One region of the Embleya sp. NPDC059237 genome, then DNA from elsewhere that is predicted to be linked to it. Evidence: riboswitches for the same ligand, from Rfam matches in the RefSeq annotation. Region 1 holds a riboswitch; the other holds the start of a gene.
The links. Region 1 has a riboswitch for cobalamin ahead of ACFXKZ_RS23570 (energy-coupling factor ABC transporter permease). Riboswitches for the same ligand answer to the same signal wherever they lie in the genome.

Region 1 (3,201 bases):
CATCACCGCGCGCGACCCCGAGTTCGTCGACCACTTCTGGGTCAACCCGTTCGGGATGTCGTTCAAGCACATCACCGTGGACGATCTGATCCTGGTCAACCACGAGGGGCAGGTCGTCGAGGGCCGATTCCACGTCAACCAGGCCGCGTTCGCGATCCACTCGCAGATCCACGCGGCCCGCCCGGACGTGGTCGCCGCGGCGCACAGCCACTCCACGCACGGACGCGCATTGTCCGCGCTCGGGATCCGGCTCGAGCCGATCACCCAGGACGTGTGTCCGTTCTACGAGGACCACGAACTCTTCGACGACTACGCGGGCGTGGTGCTCGACGCCGAGGAGGGACGGCGGATCGCCAAGACGCTCGGCTCGCGCAAGGCGCTGATCCTGCGCAACCACGGTCTGCTCACCGTCGGACAGTCGGTGGACGCGGCGGCGTGGTGGTTCATCACCATGGAGCGCTCATGCCAGGTCCAGCTGTTGGCCCAGGCGGCCGGCGAACTGCGACCGATCTCGCCGGAGAACGCGCGGCTGACCCGGGAGCAGCTCGGCAACGACACGGTGGCGTGGATCAACTACAAGCCGTTGTACGACGTGATCAGCCGCTCCGAGCCGGACCTGTTCGGAATCGACGGCCCGATGACGATCTGATCGTTTTCGGTCGATCCCGCCGATCGATGATCATTTCGCCGCCGCCCGGTCGGGCCCGCTGTCCGCCGACCGGGCGCAATCTCGGCGAGATCGGCCGTGCCGGGAGTCAACCCGCCCGGTTGCGGAAAGTACAACAGCATGTACGAACGGAGCCTTCCGCAGCGGTTCGCGCGCTCGGCCCATCCCGTCGGGCCGCGCGCCCGGGTGTGGCTGCCGACGATCGAACATCGGGTCGGCCCGTCGGTGCTGTACCGGCGGATCGGCCAGTTCGTGGTGGACGTGATCGCCTCCGCGCTGCTGCCCGGCGCGGCGATGTTCCTGTTCGTGCTGCTGCCCACCCACCCCGACGGTTCGATCCGCAGCGGTCCGCTCACCGCGACGATCACCGCCGGTGTGCTCGTGGTCGCGGTGGCGATCCTGTTCTGGTACTGGGTGCTGCGGCCCGCCGAGCACGACGGGCGCACCTGGGGCATGCAGGTGTTCGGGATCCGTGTGGTCGACGTGTCCGGCGGTCGGGCCGGGCGGCGCCAACTGGCGATCCGCTGGGTGCTGTTGTGCGTCGACGCGTTCGCGCTCGGTGTGATCGGGTTGGTCGCGGTGCTCACCAGCGAGCGGGGCCAGCGGGTCGGCGACCGGGTCGCCGGCACCCTGGTGGTCCGTGGGCGCGGCCCCGGACTGGGCTGAGGCCCCGCTTCCCTCTCGGGCAGGGGCGCCCGGTCCCACGATCGCGAGCGTGCCCCGCCCCGACGGGTCGTCGCGCGCCGCCCCGGAATGCGGCTATTGCTCCGCCGCTCCGCCCGCCTTGTGGTCTTGCGCACGGTTTGCAGATGCCACCTTGTCGCCATGTCCACTCGACCACTAGTGTCGGCTCGCCGTGGTGCTCGGGAAGCCGGTTCGATGCCGGCGCGGCCCTCGCCACTGTGATCGGGAAGTTCTCCTCCACCCCCGCGGAAACGTTGATTCGTCGCCTCGGGAAGCCACTGGGACCGCTGTCGCGGACCCGGGAAGGCGGAGCACGTGAACGCACGACCCGTCAGCCAGGAGACCGGCCACGGCGATCGTCCGTCCACGAGGTGTTGGAGAGGGACCCTTCCTCATGCATATCGCCGAGGGTTATCTGCCCTGGGAACACGCCGCCGCCTGGGGCGTCGCGTCGACCCCGTTCGTCGTCCACGGCGCCCGCGCGCTCACCCGTGAGGTGCGCGACCGGCCCGAGAACACCCTGCTGCTCGGTGCGTCCGGCGCCTTCTCGTTCGTACTGTCCGCGCTGAAGATCCCATCCGTCACCGGTAGTTGCTCGCATCCCACCGGCACCGGCCTGGGCGCCATCCTGTTCCGGCCGCCGATCATGGCGGTGCTCGGCACGATCACCCTGCTCTTCCAGGCGCTGTTGCTCGCCCACGGCGGGTTGACCACGCTCGGCGCGAACGTGTTCTCGATGGCGATCGTCGGTCCCTGGGCCGGCTACGGCGCATACCGGCTCGCCCGCTCGCTCCTGGACCGGCGCGGCGGCACCATGCCGCTGGACGTCGCGGTGTTCGCCGGCGCGTTCGTCGCGGACCTGAGCACCTACTGCGTCACCAGCGTGCAGCTCGCCCTCGCCTTCCCCGACCCGGACAGCGGATTCCCGGGCGCGCTGGCCAAGTTCGGCGGCATCTTCTCGCTCACCCAGATCCCGCTGGCGATCAGCGAGGGCCTGCTGACCGTCCTGGTCGTGCGCCTGCTGCGCCAGTCGAGTCGCGGTGACCTGGTCCGCCTCGGCGTGCTGAGCGACGCGCGGCCCGTGCGCGAGGAGGAGAAGAGCAAGTGAAGCGCTCGACGAAGATCAACCTGCTGATCGTGCTGGCCGTGGTGCTGCTCGCGGCGCTGCCCGTGGTGTTCGGCATGGGCGACGACAAGGACGAGCCGTTCACCGGCTCCGACACCCGGGCCGAGACCGCGATCACCGAAAACGACCCCGACTACAAGCCGTGGTTCAGCCCGCTGTACGAGCCGCCGTCCGGCGAGATCGAGTCCGGCCTGTTCGCACTCCAAGCCGCGCTCGGCGCGGGTGTGGTCGGGTACATGTTCGGCGTCAAGCGCACCCGCCGAAAGCTCGCGCCCGAGGCGAGCGACACCCCCGACGAGTCGGGCCCGGGCCCCGATCCGACCGCCGCGCAGGACCCGGTATCGGTCCCGGGTCGCTGACCCGTGTTGCCGATCGACGCGGCGGCGCACGCCAGTGCCTGGCGCCGTCGCCATCCGGCCGACAAGGCCGTGCTCTCCTTCGGGCTGCTCGGGTGCGCGGTGGCGCTGCCGCCGTGGCCCGGCGCGGTGCTGGTCGCGGTCACCGTGCTGACCATCGCGCTCGGCTTCGCCGAGGTGCCCGCCCAACGACTGTGGCGGGCGGCCCGTGCGCCGCTGGGATTCGCGGTGACCGGCGCGCTGACCCTGCTCGTGTCGATCCGCGCGGACGGCGTCGGCTGGGCGCCGGACGGGCCGCGCCACGCGGGCGAGTTGGTGGCCCGCTCCGGTGCGGCCGGGTTGGCGATGTTGTTGTTCGCGTTCACCAC
Region 2 (3,201 bases), on a different contig from region 1:
CCGACGACGGCCACCGCGGTCAGGAAGACGGCCGTGTCCCACCGCACTCCGGCCACCGAACCCAGCGTCCACTCCATGACGCCGCGGGCGGCGTTGCGGTCGCCGAGGACGAGCACGACGAACGAGGTGTACGCGCCGCACAGCTGCCCGACCGCGATGCCGGCCAGCACGGTCCGCGAGGCCGGCAGGGTCCGGCTGTGTGCCCCGGCGAGGGTCAGTACGACGAGGACGGCGAGCAGGGCGCCGACGAAGGCCGCCGCCGGGAGTGCGCCGACGACCGCGGTGCCGGAGGCTCCGACGCCGAGGACGATCACGGTGACCGCGCCGACGGCGGCGCCGTTGGAGATGCCGAGCAGGTAGGGGTCGGCCAGGTCGTTGCCGGTCAGGGTCTGCAGCACCGCGCCGCACACCGCGAGTCCCGCGCCCGTCGCGGCGGCCCCCAGGACGCGCGGCAGCCGCAGCTGCCAGACGATCCGGTCGTCGAGCGGTGTGACGTCGGCGCCGCCGAGACCGAGCCGGCGCAGGACCACCTCCGCCACGACGTGCGGCGGTTCGTGGACGGATCCCACGGCGAGGCCGAGCAGGACGGTGAGCAGCAGCAGGACCACGGCGGCGGCCAGGGCCACCGCCGCACGACCGGCTCCCGCGTGTCGGGCGACGGGGCGATCGGTCCCGGTCACGGACGCGGTGCCAGGCCGCTCAGGGCGGCCGAAACCCGGACGGCCCCGTCGGCGAGCTGCACGCCGGGGGTCGACTCGGAGAACGGCACGACCACGAACGCCCGATTTCGGACAGCCTTGAGCTTGCTCAGCACGGGGTCGTGTTCGAGGTAGTCGATCTTGGACTGTGCGGTGTCCCACCCGGCGTCCGCGACCACGATGGCGTCGGGGTCCGCCGCGACCACCTGCTCCCAACTCGCGTTCTTCCAGCCGCCGGGCAGCGTGTCGAAGACGTTGCGGGCGCCGACGGCGTCGAGCACGAGCTGGGGTCCGCCGTGGCCCGCGCCGACGTACGGGGTCTTCGTACCCGAGTCGTACCAGAGCACGTTCAGGCCCTTGCCCGCCGACTTGGCCGTGACGTCGGCAAGTTGCCGCTGCTGCGTGTCCCGGATGGCGGCGGCGCGCGGTGCGACACCGAACACCTGGGCGACGTCGCCCAATTCGTCCCACACCGCCTGGAAGGACACCGCCGCCGCCTGCTTGCCGTCGGCGCAACCCAGCGGCGACAGGTAGGTGCCGATGCCCTGGGAACCCAGTTCGTCCCGCGTGCCCGCCACCTTGTCGGTGAACGCGCTGGAGTAGGAGGCGTAGAGGAAATCCGGGCGCGCCGCGAGGAGTTTCTCCTTGGACGGGTACTTCTCGGAGAGCACCGGGACGATGTCGTAGGCCGCCTTCCATTTGGCCGGGACCACGTCGTCGAGGTACGCCGTGCCGGCCATCCGGGTTTGCAGGTCGAGCGCCAGGGCGACTTCGGTGGCGCCCTGGTTGAGGGTGACCAGCCGGGCCGGCGGCGCGGTCACGGTGGTGGTGACGCCGCACCTGCTCACGCTCACCGGCGTCGGGTGGCCGCTCCCGGCCGCCGCGGCGGGCTTGTCGGGCTCGGGCGCACCCGTACACGCGCCGAGCGCGCCGACGAGCAGGAGCGCCACGGCGGCGAGGCCGGAGCGCATGGAGCGCCCGGCACGCGGGGCGTGCGGGGGACGGATGAAACGTTCGGCGCGAAACGGGCGCGCGGAAGCGCGGAACACGTGTTCTCCAACCCTCGTGGAACATGTCGCGCCGTGGCCGGTCTCCTGGCTTCCGCATCGACGCTCCGCGGCCGGCCTTCCCGGTTGGCTCGTTCCCGATCCATCCAGTGACCCCGACCGCTTTGGGGCGGTCGGCGAGGGCCGCGGGGCTCCGCGGCTACAGTGGCGAGGGCCGCGCCGGCTTGAACCGGCTTCCCGTGCACCACGGCGGCCACAGGCTACCAAACCGCTCGTCGCGCCTGGTCGGCCCGCTCCGCCGCGCGGGTTCGGGGCGCCGTCCGAGCGACCTCCTACGCTGAGCGCTGCCGCGCCGCATCGGGTGAACGCGGCCGTCCCGGTGAGGAGTTGCGGTTCGTGATGTCGTGGGAGAGTTCGGCCGGGCTGCGTTCGGCGTTGTACGCCGCGTCTCGTCTCGTGCCCATCGCGGCGGGTGTCGCGTTGACGACGCGGCTGAGGACCGAGGTGTCGGAGGCGCTCGCCGCCGACCATGTGGCCCCGCCGGCACAGCTGATCGAGGCCGTGCTCGCGTCGGGTGACCACGCCCTGATGGCGCGACTCGCGGGCAACCGGCACCTGGACGAGGACACGGCCGTGCGGATGGCCGGCTACGGGGACCCGGACGTGGGCCTCGCGCTGTTGAGCCGGCGCTCGGACACGCGCGTGCACGAAGCGGTCTGGGCCGCGGCGGACCCCGCGTCGGCGGACTGGCACACGCGCCTCGTGGTGCCGCTCCTGAAGCACAACGGGACCCGGTTGTTGCGGTCGATGCTGCGCTCGCCCTTCCCCGACGCGGTCCGACACGCGATCTCGCGGCTCGCCCCGTATCTGCCCCCGTGGGTCGTCGTGGAGCGTGTCGTGGGCATCTGTGCCACGCACACCCGGCTCGCCGACACGCATACGGAACTTCGCGGGTTCGCGGAACTGTTCCACGACGAGGGCATGCACCACCCGGACCTGGCCGTGGTCTTCGGGGATGCCGCCCGGGCCGAGGACCCGACCGCCGTGTTGGCCGCCGCCCGAACGCGGCTCGACGGCCGGGACCGGCCGCGCGCGGACCACGACGCCTGGCTGGTCGGGCTCCGGCTCGACGATCGGGCCGACGCGCCGGCCGGCGGCGTCGACTGGGCGGCGATCCTGCGCGAGGACGACCGACTGCCCTACGACACCGATGCCCGGATCGAGCTGACACGGCACGACGGCTGCCCCGAACGGCTCGTCTTCGCGACCGTTCGCGCCGGCGTCGCGTCGACGTTCGGCACGCGCACGCACTTCGAACAGCGCGTGGGCCCGGTACCGTTCGCCGCCCTACTGGCCCCGGAAACCCCCGACAACGACCATCAACTGGCCTACCTGCTCGCCTGGGGGATCGAGAACGATCGGTTCCCCTTCGACGAGGTTCTTCGCGCCGTCACCCCCGCGGGCGCGGTCGTGGCCGCGCTCGGCAACCTGTGTCC

Region 2: it holds a riboswitch for cobalamin, as region 1 does, so the genes downstream of both, ACFXKZ_RS36540 (ABC transporter substrate-binding protein) here and ACFXKZ_RS23570 (energy-coupling factor ABC transporter permease) in region 1, are expected to answer to the same signal.

What each region holds. Positions count from the first base shown of each region.
Region 1 is NZ_JBHZAE010000007.1:291,998-295,198, reverse strand. Features, by position in the region: gene ACFXKZ_RS23580 (class II aldolase/adducin family protein) at 1-649, shown strand, start outside; gene ACFXKZ_RS23575 (RDD family protein) at 788-1,333, shown strand; cobalamin riboswitch at 1,508-1,718, shown strand; gene ACFXKZ_RS23570 (energy-coupling factor ABC transporter permease) at 1,746-2,459, shown strand; gene ACFXKZ_RS23565 (energy-coupling factor ABC transporter substrate-binding protein) at 2,456-2,836, shown strand; gene cbiQ (cobalt ECF transporter T component CbiQ) at 2,840-3,201, shown strand, end outside.
Region 2 is NZ_JBHZAE010000014.1:299,739-302,939, reverse strand. Features, by position in the region: gene ACFXKZ_RS36545 (FecCD family ABC transporter permease) at 1-680, opposite strand, end outside; gene ACFXKZ_RS36540 (ABC transporter substrate-binding protein) at 677-1,747, opposite strand; cobalamin riboswitch at 1,765-1,978, opposite strand; gene ACFXKZ_RS36535 (hypothetical protein) at 2,102-3,201, shown strand, end outside.